2 regions of the Bradyrhizobium sp. UFLA05-153 genome follow, and region 2 is predicted to be linked to the other one. Evidence: predicted binding sites of a transcription regulator. Region 2 holds the regulator's gene; the other holds the start of a gene.

Region 1 (7,541 bases), on a different contig from region 2:
ACGCCCTCGAACCATTCGCCGGCGCGCTTGACCGACAGTTCCGAGATCTCTCCGATGTGCTTGCCGCCAACCTTGACGCAGAGCGCCTCAGGCTTCAGCCGAAAGCCCTTGCAGGCCTCGCAGGGGACGTCGTGGAAGTACTTCGCCAGCTCTTCGCGCGCCCACTCGCTCTCGGTCTCGCGATAGCGGCGATTGATGTTGGTGATGACGCCCTCGAACGGCTTCTTGGTGTCGTAGGAGCGAACGCCGTCCTCATAGGAGAACTTGATCTCGTCCTCGCCGGAGCCGTAGAGGATCGCGTCTTTCGTCTTCTTTGCGAGATCCTTCCACTTTGTGTCGAGCGTGAATTTGTAGTGCTTGCCGAGCGCGGTCAGCGTCTGTACGTAATAGGGCGATGACGATTTGGCCCAGGGCGCGATCGCGCCCTTGCGCAGGGTCATCTCCTTGTCGGGGATGACGAGGTCCTCGTCGACATGCTGCTCGACGCCGAGGCCGCCGCAGGCCGGGCAGGCGCCATAGGGATTGTTGAAGGAGAACAGCCGCGGCTCGATCTCGGGGATGGTGAAGCCGGACACCGGGCAGGCGAACTTTTCCGAGAACAGGATGCGCTCTGGCCCGCTCTTGTCGTGGATCTTGGCGGTCTTCTTTTTCTCTTCGGCCGGAGCGGCGGCCGCTGGCGCATCGGCGAACTCGACGACGGCAAGGCCCTCGGCGAGCTTCAGCGCAGTCTCGAAGCTTTCGGCAAGGCGCTGGCCGATATCGGCGCGCACCACGATGCGGTCGACCACGACGTCGATGTCGTGCGGGAATTTCTTGTCGAGGCTCGGCGCCTCCGCGAGCTCATAGAAAGTGCCGTCGATCTTGACGCGCTGAAAGCCCTTCTTGAGCCACTCGGCGAGCTCTTTCCTGTACTCGCCCTTGCGGCCGCGCACGACCGGGGCGAGCAGATAAAGGCGGGTGCCTTCGGCCAGCGCCAGCACGCGGTCGACCATCTGCGAGACGGTCTGGCTCTCGATCGGCAAGCCGGTCGCGGGCGAATAGGGCACGCCGACGCGCGCCCAGAGCAAGCGCATGTAGTCGTAGATCTCGGTGACGGTGCCGACGGTCGAGCGCGGGTTTTTCGAGGTCGTCTTCTGCTCGATGGAGATCGCGGGCGACAGGCCGTCGATCTGGTCGACGTCCGGCTTCTGCATCATCTCAAGGAACTGGCGGGCATAGGCCGACAGCGACTCGACATAGCGCCGCTGGCCTTCGGCATAGATGGTGTCGAAGGCGAGCGAGGATTTTCCGGAGCCGGAGAGGCCGGTGAACACCACGAGCTTGTCGCGCGGAATCTCGACGTCGATGTTCTTGAGGTTGTGCTCGCGCGCGCCACGGATCGTAATTGCGCGCAGGCTTGAGCCCGCGTTCTGTTGTTGGCGCTTCGCCTTGATCACTTCGTCCATCCCAGTGGTCCCCAAGGAGATTCCCACGCCGCGCGGCCGCGCCGGCGTTCAGGCGCGCCTCGCCCGGAACCGGGGATGGACGCCTTGTGGGTAAGTCGCGAACGTAGGAAGAACGACGGCGGATTTCCAGTGCGAGTTGCGAATCGTCAACGGATTGTTGGCGTGCTGGCAGGACATGGCAGTAGCTCGCAGAGCTGCCGCCTCTGGCCCAAGCAAAAAGGCCGGCGCAAGCCGGCCTTTCCGTCGAGAATCAATCTCGAAGATCAGTACTTCGCGACGACCGGGCCGCCGAAGTGATAGTTCACGCCGACCTGCACGGTGTGGAGGTTCAGCGTGCCGGACGAGACGGTGCCGGCGAAGTAGTTCTCGCTGCCGAGGCTACGATAGAGGTACTCGCCCTTCACCGACCACTGCGGAGCAAAGAAAGCTTCGACACCCGCGCCGAGCGTCCAGCCCGTGTGGAACTGGCTGTCCGAGGCGAGCACGCCAAGCACGTCCGCGGTCAGCTTGTTGTTGATCCAGGCGAAGCCGCCGGTGCCGTAGAGCAGGACCTGGTCGATCGCCACGCCGACGCGACCGCGCACAGTTCCCAACGAATTGATCCGGCTCGTCACGGCGAGCACGCCCGGGGTGCCGGCTGTCGCGCTCACGTCAGCCCAGCCGCCGTCGGCCTCGAGACCGAACACGATGTTGCTGGCCTGCCAGTTGTAGCCGACCGTACCACCTGCGAAGCCGCCCTTCATCTTCGGGTCAGTGGAGGTGTTTTCCCAAGCGTAGCCACCGAAGCCACCGAGGTAGAAGCCGGTCCAGTTATAGACCGCGGCGGGGGCCACTGGAGCCTTGGTGTAGGGGCGGGCCGCCAGATCGGCAGCCATGACCGGAGCGAACGCGCTGAGTGCAAACAAACTGGCCGAAGCCAACAAAACCTTCTTCATTTTCAACTTAATCCCAGTCCCAGTTTCTGTTTTTGCCTTCCGTGCGCGGAAGGACATCGGACGTTCTGGTCCAACTGATGTCGTGCTTACACCAGTAAAGCCGCAAGTTGTGTGCCCGAGATGCCACACCACGCGGAAAACGTGTAAGGATGACTGACCTGTTCATACCGGCTGTACCCGGACAGCAAAAAGGCCGGCGCGAGGCCGGCCTTTTCGACAGGAAGAGGTTTGGCGAAGGATCAGTACTTCGCGATCATCGGCCCGCCCCAGCGATAGTTCAGGCGGACGAGGCCCATATCGACGTTCTGGCTGATCCGGTCGCTCCCGGCCGCGATGCCCGCAGGCGTCGTGAAGCCGAGGGTGCGATTGCCGAGGAAGATGTGGTCGTACTCGACGCCCACCGACCAGTTCGGCGCAAAGCCGACTTCCAGGCCGGCGCCAACCGTGCCGCCCCAGCGGGTTTCGCGAGCCGAAGCCACCAGCACGCCGGTCGGTATGTCGAAGATGTCATACTTGTCGCCGACAACCGCACCGCCGCCCTTCACGTAGAACAGCACGTTGTTCCAGGCATAGCCGATCTGGCCGGTGATCAGGCCGAAGGAGTCGATTCGCGAACGGTTGCGGTCGGCCAGGAAGACGGAGCTGGTGTTATCGCCGTTGAAGTTGGCCCAGTTGCCCTGGCCTTCGAAGCCGAACACCCACTGGCCAGTCTGCCAGCGATACCCGATCTGACCACCAACCGTGCCGCCGGTCGCATTGTGGCACCCTTCACCCACGAGACTGCCGGGAACACCGGTCACAAGGCCGGTGCTGTCCACGAAGTCCCAGCATTTGTGGGCCGAGCCGCCGCCGCCGTTGATGCCGATGTAGAAGCCGCTCCAGTCGTAGACCGCGGCGATTGCCGGGGGCGGAGCCTTTACGTACGGACGCGCAGCGAGATCCGCCGCGCTCGCCGGAGCCGACAGGCTCAACGCAACTGCACCAATGGCCCCAACCAAAATCTTCTTCATTTCTGTCCCTCCGGCTGTGCCGCTTCTCTGGTCCCCGAAGCGGTCAATCAAGGCGCGACGCCCAATGAATCGATGTCGCGTCAAACCTAGCCTGATCCACCGGTAGAGTCCGTCTCCCAAAAGCAACAGTCGCGAGCGAACTGAGCGGTTCCTAACTTAATGAATGTTAAGCGGTATTTCCGTCCGCGGGAACCCGAAAAAGTTCCATGCGGTTCCATTAACTTGTTAGATATGCAATCTTAACTTGCTGGTTTATACCGCCACTGCTTGCGCAAGAACAAAGCTGGAACGTTGCTGGCCCGGGTGCTATATGTGGGGATAACCTGCGGGACCGCGGGCTCGGCGACGTCCGCCAGCGTATAGGGTCGCACAGCAGGCGGCAGCGAGCGGTTTTGGCACGGCTCCGGCTTTTTCGAACAATTTCGCAGTTTGGAGTGGAGAGCGGCGATGGCGGGAAGCATCAACAAGGTCATTCTGGTCGGCAACCTCGGCAAGGATCCTGAAATCCGCCGTACCCAGGACGGGCGGCCGATCGCCAATCTGAGCGTCGCAACGTCGGAGACCTGGCGGGACAAGGCGACCGGCGAGCGCAAGGAAAAGACCGAGTGGCATCGCGTCGTGATCTTCAACGAGGGACTCGCAAAGGTCGCCGAGCAGTACCTGAAGAAGGGCGCGAAGGTTTACGTCGAAGGCGCACTGCAGACCCGCAAGTGGACCGACCAGAGCGGCGCCGAGAAATACTCGACCGAAGTCGTGTTGCAGGGCTTCAACTCCAACCTCACGATGCTCGACGGCCGTGGTGGCGGGGGGGGCGGCAGCTTCGGCGAGGAGCCGGGCGGCGATTTCGGCTCCAGCAGCCCGGTGAGCAGCGCACCGCGCCGCGCAGTCGCCGCGGGCGGCGGCCGCAACAGCGACATGGACGACGACATACCGTTCTAAGTGGACACCCCCTTCTAACGGAATGGTTCGCCGCCTTCGTGAGAAGGGTGAGCATTTCTTACCAATTTGCTGATCGGGCTTGTTTTTGCAGGCCTGCCTAATGTTGCGCATTAAGGATTTCCCCGCCCAGCGATGTGAATGGCATTCACTTCATGTTAATGCTATTTACATCGTTCCGCGCCGGCTTCTCGAGGCGCCATCACCGGGATGCCTCAGCCATGATGCTCGCGCCGCTGCTTGACGCCGCTCCAGCCATTCCGCTCCACGCCTTTGCAGCGATGACTGCCTTCGTGCTCGGCGTCGTCCAGTTCGCGGCTCCCAAGGGCACCCTGCCGCACCGGACCGTTGGCTGGATCTGGGTGGCACTCATGGCCATCGTGGCCGCGTCATCGTTCTGGATCCACCAGATCCGGCTGGTCGGGCCGTTCAGCCCGATTCATCTGCTCTCGATCTTCACGCTCGTGATGCTGCCGCTCGCGGTGTGGCGGGCGCATACCCATCGCGTCGCCGATCACCGGCGGATCATGATCTTCATGTTCATCGGCGCGCTGGTGGTCGCAGGGTTGTTCACGCTGCTGCCGGGACGCATCATGCATCACGTGATTTTCGGCTCATAAGGCAGGGTTCCATTCGGCCTGCTCCGTCGCTCCAAAGGAGGCTTCGCGGGAGCCGTAAGTCGTTGGAAAAATAAGCGGAAAAAGCGCTTCCCGGGAGCCTTGCCAGGGTGGTTATCAGACCCTCGATGCGCTATATGATTCCCGGACAAGAACTCACCGGATTCCCCCTTGGCTGACGACGACAACGACAAGCCCGGCGACAAGCCGGAGCATCCTTCGGATATTCGCCCGATCTCGATCCTCGACGAGATGAAGAAGTCCTACCTCGATTACGCCATGAGCGTGATCGTGGCGCGCGCGCTGCCCGATGCGCGCGATGGCTTGAAGCCGGTGCACCGGCGCATCCTCTTCTCGATGAACGAGGAGGGCTATACCCCCGACAAGAAGCACAAGAAGTCCGCCGGCATCGTCGGCGACGTCATGGGCCAATACCACCCGCATGGCGACCAGGCGATCTATGACGCGCTGGTGCGTATGGCGCAGCCCTTCTCGATGCGCGAACTGCTCGTGGACGGGCAGGGCAATTTCGGTTCGGTCGACGGCGATCCGCCGGCGGCGATGCGCTACACCGAGTCGCGCCTGACCAAGATCGCGCTCAAACTGCTCGAGGACATCGAGAGCGAGACGGTCGACTTTCAGGACAATTATGACGGCTCGACCAAGGAGCCGGTGGTCCTGCCGGCGCGGTTCCCGAACCTGCTGGTCAACGGCGCCGGCGGCATCGCCGTCGGCATGGCCACCAACATCCCGCCGCACAATCTGGGCGAGGTGATCGACGCTTGCCTGGCGTTGATCGACAATCCTTCGCTCACCATCGACGAACTGAACCACATTATCCCAGGTCCGGATTTCCCGACCGGCGGCATCATCCTGGGGCGCCAGGGCATCCGCAGCGCCTACCATCTCGGACGCGGCTCGATCGTGATGCGCGGCAAGGTCGAGTTCGAGACGATCCGGAAAGAACGTGAGGCGATCGTCATCACCGAGATTCCGTATCAGGTGAACAAGGCGACGATGGTCGAGCGCATCGCCGAGCTCTACAAAGAGAAGAAGATCGAGGGCATCTCCGATCTGCGCGACGAGTCCGACCGCGACGGCTACCGCGTCGTCGTCGAGCTCAAGCGCGACGCCGTGCCCGACGTGGTGCTGAACCAGCTCTACAAGTTCACGCCGTTGCAGACGAGCTTCGGCGTCAACGCCGTCGCGCTCGACTCCGGCCGTCCGCAGACGATGAACCTGAAGGATATGCTGACGATCTTCGTCGGCTTCCGCGAGCAGGTCGTCACCCGCCGCACCAAGTACAAGCTGCGCAAGGCGCGCGAGCGCGCCCATGAGCAGGTCGGTCTTGCGATTGCGGTCGCCAATATCGACGAGATCATTCGCGTGATCCGGACTTCGCCGACGCCGGCCGCTGCGCGCGAGACCCTGATGACGCGCGACTGGCCGGCGCGTGACGTCGAGGACATCATCACGCTGATCGATGATCCCCGCCACCGCATCAATGCGGACGGCACCGTCCGTCTGTCGCTGGAGCAGGCCAGGGCCATCCTGGAATTGCGCCTCGCGCGCCTCACGGCGCTCGGCCGCGATGAGATCGGCGACGAGCTGTCCAAGCTCGCCGGCGAGATCGGCGACTACCTCGACATCCTGCGTTCGCGCGCGCGTATCCTCGACATCGTCAAGACCGAGCTCGCCGAGGTGAAGGCGGAGTTCGCCACCCCGCGCCGGACCGTGATCATGGAGCAGGAAGGCGAGGTCGAGGACGAGGACCTGATCCAGCGCGAGGACATGGTCGTCACGGTTTCCCATGCCGGTTACGTCAAGCGCGTGCCGCTGTCGGCCTATCGGGCCCAGCGCCGCGGCGGCAAGGGACGCGCCGGGATGCAGACCCGCGACGAGGATTTTGTCTCGCGCCTGTTCGTGGCCTCCACGCACACGCCGGTGCTGTTCTTCTCGTCGCGCGGCCAGGTCTACAAGGAGAAGGTCTGGCGTCTGCCGATGGCGGCGCCGAACGCGCGCGGCAAGGCGCTGATCAACATCCTGCCGCTCGAGCAGGGCGAGCGCATCACCACGATCATGCCGCTGCCCGAGGATGAATCCACCTGGGGCCAGCTAGATGTGATGTTCGCCACCACCGGCGGCAATGTCCGGCGCAACAAGCTGTCCGACTTCGTCGACGTCCGCCGCTCCGGCATCATTGCGATGAAGCTCGACGACAATGAATCAATCGTCGACGTGCAGATCTGCACCGAGCGCGACGACGTGCTGCTGACCGCCGCCGGCGGCCAGTGCATCCGCTTTCCCGTCACCGACGTGCGCGTGTTCACCGGGCGCACCTCGATGGGCGTCCGCGGCATTGCGCTGGCGGGGGCCGACAAGGTGATCTCGCTGGCGATCCTGCGCCACGTCGAGACGACCTCGGACGAACGCTCGGCGTACTTGAAGATGCGCCGCGCGGTCGCGGGCGAAGGTGCGACGGATGAGGTCGCAGAGGCCGAAACCGAGGAGACGTCAGGCGCGAGCGAGCTCTCGCAGGATCGCTATGTCGAGATGTCGGCGGCCGAGCAGGTGGTGCTGACCGTCTCCGTCAACGGC
Region 2 (7,541 bases):
CGTCGATCTTGCTGATGAGGTCGCCGGACAGGAGGCCGGCCTTGGAGGCCGGCGTGTCGTCGATGGGCGCCACGACCTTGACGAGGCCCTCCTCCATGGTGACCTCGATGCCAAGCCCGCCGAACTCGCCGGAGGTGGTCTCCTGCATCTCGGTCCAGGCCTTGTCGTTCATGTAGCGCGAATGCGGATCGAGCGAGGTGACCATGCCGTTGATGGCGCCCTCGATCAGCTTGGCGTTGTCGGGCTTCTCGACGTAACTCGCCTTGACCCGCTCGAAGACCTCGCCGAACAGGTTCAGTTGCGAATAGGCATCGTCCGCGCCCGCCGCCGCTCTTGCCACCCATTGCCCGCCTTGCGGAGAGGTCGCCAGCAGAGTCAAACACGCGCCGGTCAGCGCGCCGAGGGGGAACAGCAGGGTTTTCCGCATGGATTAAATGGCCTTTTTGCTGGCGGTTGGGAGGCGCCATGCAAATGGCGATCCAGCCCGTGTCTCACAATACCATTCTGGTTTCTTCAAGGCCGGTCCGCCACGTCGGCGGGCATCCGGCAGAAATCCCTTCGTTCCAGCCTAAACTTTTGGCAACGTTCGCCGGCCGGTTTGCGCCAAACGGGAATCGGCCCCGTCCGGCCACGCGTTCAAGCTATGCGATTTTGGGATGGTTTTGGCGGGCCGAACCGGATAGGCGATGGATTAAGGCTTCAAATTCTCGGGAGGATAACAATGAACGAAGCGCCCCGCATCCGGCCCCAACGAAACGTCGAACTCGGCGCCAGCGACGAGCCGTTCCAGAACCTGCACGAATTCATCCGCAAGGCGCGCTCCAACCTCAACCAGAACGCCTGGGACTATATCGTCGGTGCTGCTGAGACCGAGACCACGATGCGCCGCAACCGTATGGCGCTGGACGAGATCGCCTTCCGCCCGCGCGTGCTGCGCGACATGCGCAACGTCGATGGTTCCGTCGTGCAGTTCGGCCGCAAGATGCGCCTGCCGGTGGTGCTGGCGCCGGTCGGCGCGCTCGAGATCTTCGATCCGCACGGCGCGGCCTCCGTTGCTCGCGGCGCCGGCGCCTTCGGCGCGGCGCATATGCTGAGCTCGGTGTCGGACCCGGGCCTCGAGAAGACCGCGGAAGCGGCCCCCGATGCGCTACGCTTCTATCAGCTCTATGTCCGCGGCGATGACGCTTTCGTCGAGGATGTCGTCGCCCGCGCCGTGAAAAGCACATACGCCGCGTTCTGCCTGACGGTCGACACCGCCCATTACAGCCGTCGCGAACGCGACATCGCCAAGCGCTATGTTCGCGAGAGCCGGCTGCGCGCCACCGGCGGCGACTACCAGAAGGGCCTTGAGTGGCGAACCGTGAAGCTGATCAAGGACAAATTCAAGATCCCGCTCATCATCAAGGGCATTGCGACGGCCGAGGACGCGCTGATCGCGCTCGATCACGGCGTCGAGTGGATCTACGTCTCCAACCACGGCGGCCGCCAGCTCGATCACGGCCGCGGCGCCATGCACGTGCTGCCGGAGATCGTTGATGCCGTGAAGGGACGCGCGAAGATCATGGTCGACGGCGGCTTCTGCCGCGGCACCGATATCGTCAAGGCGATCGCCATGGGCGCGGACCTCGTCGGCATCGGGCGCCTGCAGTGCTGGGCGCTGGCCGCGGCCGGAGAAGCCGGGATCACGCGGATGCTGGAGCTTCTGGAAGACGAAGTGCTGCGCTGTCTCGGGCTATTAGGGGCCGCCTCGTTTGCCGAGGTGAACGCATCCTGCCTGCATCCGGCGACGGCCACCAACGCACCAAGCGTATTCAGCGCGTTTCCGCTGCTAGATATCGAGCCTTATCGCTACTGAAAGGATGCAATGACCTCCCTCCTCTCTCCCGGCAGCGCGGATGCGCTTCTGTTCGATCTCGGTCGCGTGGTGCTCGACATCGATTTCTCCAAGGCGATCACCTGCTGGGCGGGACATGCCGGCTGCGAGCCGCAATCGATCGTGGCGCGCTATGTGCGGGACAGCGAAGCCTATCGGCTGCACGAGATGGGCAAGATCAGCGACGAGGCCTATTTCGACTCGCTGCGGCGCTCGCTGGGGATCGAAATTTCCGACGCGCAGTTCCTGGAGGGGTGGAATGCGATCTTCGCTGGCGAGATGCCCGACATAGCAAACCTGTTGCCGCGCGCCGCGCAGCACGTGCCGCTCTACGCCTTCTCCAACACCAACCGGCCACACGTGGAATATTTCTCGAAGGAGTATGCCGACGTGCTCGGCCATTTCCGCGACCTTTATCTGTCCTCCAGCATCGGCCTGCGCAAACCCGATGCGGAATCCTTCGACCATGTCGTCGCCGCGATCGGCCTGCCGGCGCAGCGAATCGTATTCTTCGACGACCTCGCGGAAAACGTCGAAGGCGCGCGGGCACGAGGGCTGACCGCGGTCCACGTGACGTCGCCTCGCGACGTCGGCGAGGCCCTGAGGGCGCTCGGTATCTGAGAGCATGGCCGCATTGCTGCGTTAGCAAAGGGTCTGGTTCCCGCCTTCTCCAGGAACTTTCTTAGGCAACTGTGGAACCAACTCGCTCTGTGTATTTTTGCACAGAGTTCCCGGAACGGATCAGGGCGTCGGGAGTCATATGCCCGTTGGGATCTCTACAACGGACGCGTGATCGTGTTGGGCAAAGCCTATTTCACCAAACAAGCCTCGATCCTTCTCCAATTCGCGAAGTCAACATCGGACAAGGAACTCTCCGCCAAGCTGGTCAGCAAGGCGGCCGATCTGAAAGCGCAGGGCGACCCGCTGCCCGAGATGGATCACAGCCTGAGAGCGCCCGACGTCGATCCGGACAATGAAACGGGAGCCACCTGATGCTAGCCGTGAGCCTGGTCGTCGCCGTGGCATGTTTGGCCACCGTCATCCCCGTCTTTCTCGTCATCGAGACGATCGCGCGGCGGCCGCACTAGGCGCATTCAACCGCGCTTGGGTTGGGGCCGATCGAGACGCTGCCGTTGCGCGCGCATGCGGCTCGTCTTCTCCTTGAGTGCCTCGATCTCCTCGTCGAGCTTTGCGCTCCTGGATTTCGGCGGCTCATCGCCGCGCAGCTTCTCGAGCGCCTTCTCGACCGACAGCTTTGAAGTCTCTGCCATCAGGGTTCTCCCGGACGTCTCCTGACGCGCCTTTCGTGCTGTGGCGCGCGGCAATTCTGAGCCGGAGGCGGGACGACGCGATATTGTCCCAAAGGGCATCCCGCCATCCTGCTGCTGGAGCGACATTTCCATCTCCACCTTCGTGATCACCCCTTTTGCCTCGACGCCCGCACTCGGCTAGAACGCAACGCGACCTGTCCTTACGATTTGCTCTGCAGGAGTTTTGCCCGTGGCCCTGATGCCGGTGTCCGATGCCCTCGCCGCGGTGCTTGCGGGCGTCGTGCCCGTGGCTGAGGAGATGGTCGCGCTGGATGCAGCCTACCACCGCGTGCTCGCGCGCGACGTCGCGGCCAGGCGCACGCAGCCGCCGCAGGCGATGTCGGCGATGGACGGCTATGCGGTGCGCGCCACCGACGCGGCGAAGGTGGGCGCAGAGATCACCGTGATCGGCGAGGTCGCGGCCGGCCGGCCGTTTGCGGGAACGGTCGGCGCGAGCCAGGCGGTGCGGATCTTCACCGGCGGCGTGGTGCCCGATGGCGCGGACGCGGTGGTGATCCAGGAGGACACCGTCGCTGACGGCAAGCGCGTCACGATCAAGGAGGCCGCGATCGTCGGACGGCACATCCGCCCCGCCGGCGTCGATTTCCGCGAGGGCGACGTGCTGCTCCGACAGGGAGCCCGGCTGACCGAACGCGACCTCTCACTCGCCGCCGGCATGAACCATCCGGAGCTTGCCGTCCGCCGCCGGCCCAGGGTCGCGATTCTCGCGACCGGCGACGAACTGGTGATGCCGGGCTCGACGCCCGGCGCGGGCCAGATCGTTTTTTCCAACGGCTACGCCTTGCACGCGCTGGCGCGGGCCGAGGGCGCCGAAACGTTCGATCTCGGCATTGCAGCCGATACCGTTGCGGCGACCACCGCCGGTATCCGCCGGGCCCGCGAGAGCGGCGCCGACATCCTGATCACGACCGGCGGGGCCTCGGTCGGCGACCACGATCTGGTCAGGCCTGCGCTTCAAGCCGAAGGCTTCGAAATGGCGTTCTGGAAAATCGCGATGCGGCCGGGCAAGCCCATGATGCACGGCCATCTCGGCGCGATGCGGGTGATCGGCCTGCCCGGCAATCCGGTGTCGTCCTATGTCTGCGGCTTCCTGTTCATGGTGCCGTTGATTCGCGCGCTTGCGGGCCGCTCGCGCGTTCATCACCGCCTCGAGCGCGCCGTGCTCGGGCGCGACGTCGGGCCCAACGATGTCCGCGAGGACTATCTGCGCGCCAGGCTCGAGGAGCGCGAGGACGGCACGCTCGTGGCCGTTCCGGTCAACCACCAGGACTCCTCGCTGCTTGCGAATCTCGCTATGGCACAGGCACTTCTCGTGCGCGCGCCATTCGCGCCAAAGGCCGAAGCAGGCACGCCTTGCGAGGTGTTGCGGCTGCCCTTGTGAGTGCGATCTGATTCGCGCGTGACGCGAACTTCGCCGCGTTCACACAAAATTAAGTGGTTGCGGAACACATATCGAACATATAGTGTCCGTTCATGATTTGTTTCGAGCATCTAGCGGCTTCTGCTGAATCTGACGTCTCGGAATCGAACGACATCAACCGGGGGACTTGGTCGAGATGTTAACGCGCAAACAATACGAGCTTCTGCGGTTCATCAGTGAGCGCCTCAAGGAAAGCGGCGTGCCGCCCTCCTTCGACGAAATGAAGGACGCGCTCGATCTGCGCTCGAAGTCGGGCATCCATCGCCTGATCACCGCGCTGGAAGAGCGCGGCTTCATCCGTCGCCTGCCCAACCGCGCGCGCGCCATCGAGGTCATCAAGCTGCCCGAGCTTCAGGCTGCAGGCGCCGGCCGCCGCGGCTTCACGCCGAGCGTCATCGAAGGCAATCTCGGCAAGGTGCGGGGCCCAAGCGCTACTGTCGACGAGGGCGAGCGTCCGGTCGCCGTGCCCGTGATGGGACGGATCGCGGCCGGCACGCCGATCGAGGCGTTGCAGACCCGCAGCCACACCATCAGCGTACCGCCGGACCTGCTCGGCTCGGGCGAGCACTATGCGCTCGAAGTGCGCGGCGATTCGATGGTCGACGCCGGCATCCTGGATGGCGACATGGCGCTGATCCAGCGCAACGAGACCGCGGATACCGGCGACATCGTGGTGGCGCTGATCGACGACGAGGAAGCGACGCTCAAGCGCTTCCGCCGCCGCGGTGCGTCGATCGCGTTGGAGCCCGCGAACACCGCCTATGAGGTGCGCATCCTGCCGCCGAACCGGGTGAAGATTCAGGGCAAGCTGATCGGGCTGTACCGGAAGTACTGATTGCCCGGCAGATTGCCGGCCATCGCGCAGCGACGCGGGCGGACGGATTGTCCGCTCCGGCGGAATGGTGTTTCCGCTTCCACCGCGATTATCCTCACACCTGCGCAGAGCTAATCCTCAAGCACCGCAAGCGCGAATGCGCGGTGCACGATAAAGAGGAAAAAACCGTGCGACAGATGATTTTGGGCGTGTTCTCGGCGGCCTTGCTCGCGGGCTCGGCCTCCGCGAGCGATGCAGCGCAACACCACTGTGCCATCCGCAAGACGGAGCACGCGGTAACCAGCGCGCCATTCCGCAATTCCAACAATGCGATCGCACCCGCGCCGCAGGTGAGCTGGCCCTATTCAGGGTACTCCGCTCCTGCCGGCCGCTGATGGAAGCTCGCGTGAGTGAATGGTGTGAACCAAGATAGACTAACAGCGAGAGGCTTTGTTCCTGGTTTGCCGGGAAAGATAATGTGATCGGGCGACGCGCACACGGGCCGCAGATTTGCCCACAAACGCGATACACTCGAAGGCTTCCAACTCTGATAGAGGCCTGCGCCTCCGGGGGGGCGCGGACCTGCTATCTCGCATGAGGAGCACTCCGATGTGTGACTACAGCCTACATGCCGTTGCGACCCGCCCCGCTCAAGTCGGCGAGACGATCGTCACGACAACCTTCCGCGGCACCTCGACGCGTGGATTTGCGTCGGAGCGTGATCTCTCGGTTGCCGTCTGCCTCCTGCCGGGCACCGAGCTCGCCTTCGCCGACAACGTCCGCTACGACAATCGCTGGATCTGGACACGCACCGTCAATTCCCGCGTCGGCAAGTTCGGCAAGGTCGATCCGCACATTCCCGATCGTCATCATGATGCGATCGAATTCCCCGACGGCAACTACGTGCTGGTGACGCAGCTCGTCGAGGGACAGCGTGCCACCGTTCTGCAATTGCCGGTGACGCAGCCGCTCGGCGAGAAGACAGAGCAGCCCGCCGTCGAGCAGCACACGACCACGACGCCTACGACACGCCTGCCGATCGGCTGACGCGTCTTTCAATCCTCGGCCTGCAGGTCGGCCTCCGACGGCGTAGCGTCCTTGCTGCGTGGAGTAGCCGGCCGCGGTGCGAGGCTGAGCTCGAAATCGCTATCGCCGGCCTCAGCCGGCGACCAGGGGCGGTTTGCGCCCCTTGCTTTCACCGTTTGCAGCGTGAAACCGTCGCCCTCGCGCGATAGGGTGAGCGCGCCTTGCGTCTTCAGACGCTCGCGATCCACGACCATTGCCGCGCAATCGGTTGCTGCCGGCTTCGCCGTCACCACCAGCGCGGCGCGGCTGCAATCATCCGCCAGCGCGTCGACACGCAGCGAGAGCGCGACCAGACGACCATCAGCGAGCGGCGTCACGCAGCCGGCCTCGTCGCATGAGACGCCGTCGGCGAGCGAGGTAGCGGTTGCGCTGCGCGGATCGGCATCGGCTGCAAGCCACTCCTTGAGGAGAAAATTGTCCTTGCCGGTTCGGATCAGGTGCAGTTGGCGGTCCCTGCCGCGCACCGCGACGCTGTGGCCGTCGCCCGCGATCAGGATGTCGGGCTGGCGCACGTGCAGCGTCGAACCAATCGAGAGCGCGAGCACGATGGCGCCCGTCCAGCGCAGCGGCGTGCGCAACAGGCCCATCACGATGAGGCCGATGCTGGCGGCAATCAGCGGACCGGTGCCGAACGCGGCGATGCGGCCGACCGCGCCCGGCAACGCCGCGACCCAGCGCGTCACAACGACCATCCAGTCGATGCCGATCCCCATCAGCCACCAGAACACGCCATCGAGCCCGAACGGCGCTGCGATCAACCCCAAAAGTCCGGCGGGCATCACCAGCGCCGAGACCACCGGCATCGCCGCGAGATTGGCGAGCACCCCGTAAGGCGTGACGCGGTGGAAATGGAAGGCGGCATAAGGTGTCGTCGCAAGCCCCGCGATCAGCGAGGCCATCAGCAGCATGACGAGCTCGCGGCCGCCCCACAGCGCGATGCGCGCTGTAGCGGAGTGATCGGGCGAGGCAAACAGGTTCGGCATACCGATGTGCACCAGCGCGACGAGGCCGAGAGTC

The links. The regulator LexA, encoded in region 2, represses DNA repair genes until DNA is damaged. The targets are predictions, from matches to a motif close to TGTTCNNNNTGTGTTCNG.
Region 1: Q2941_RS29005 (single-stranded DNA-binding protein) is a predicted target of LexA. The motif match lies at 3,664-3,681, and genes of this name have one in related genera.

Annotation. Positions count from the first base shown of each region.
Region 1 is NZ_JBBIAM010000058.1:12,130-19,670, forward strand. Features, by position in the region: gene uvrA (excinuclease ABC subunit UvrA) at 1-1,445, opposite strand, end outside; gene Q2941_RS28995 (outer membrane protein) at 1,709-2,380, opposite strand; gene Q2941_RS29000 (outer membrane protein) at 2,620-3,390, opposite strand; gene Q2941_RS29005 (single-stranded DNA-binding protein) at 3,838-4,329, shown strand; gene Q2941_RS29010 (DUF2306 domain-containing protein) at 4,548-4,946, shown strand; gene gyrA (DNA gyrase subunit A) at 5,115-7,541, shown strand, end outside.
Region 2 is NZ_JBBIAM010000088.1:6,900-14,440, reverse strand. Features, by position in the region: gene Q2941_RS36160 (S41 family peptidase) at 1-427, opposite strand, end outside; gene Q2941_RS36155 (alpha-hydroxy acid oxidase) at 722-1,855, shown strand; gene Q2941_RS36150 (HAD family hydrolase) at 1,865-2,494, shown strand; gene Q2941_RS36145 (hypothetical protein) at 2,669-2,866, shown strand; gene Q2941_RS36140 (hypothetical protein) at 2,968-3,144, opposite strand; gene Q2941_RS36135 (molybdopterin molybdotransferase MoeA) at 3,374-4,585, shown strand; gene lexA (transcriptional repressor LexA) at 4,761-5,459, shown strand; gene Q2941_RS36125 (hypothetical protein) at 5,507-5,833, shown strand; gene Q2941_RS36120 (hypothetical protein) at 6,048-6,485, shown strand; gene Q2941_RS36115 (ComEC/Rec2 family competence protein) at 6,494-7,541, opposite strand, start outside.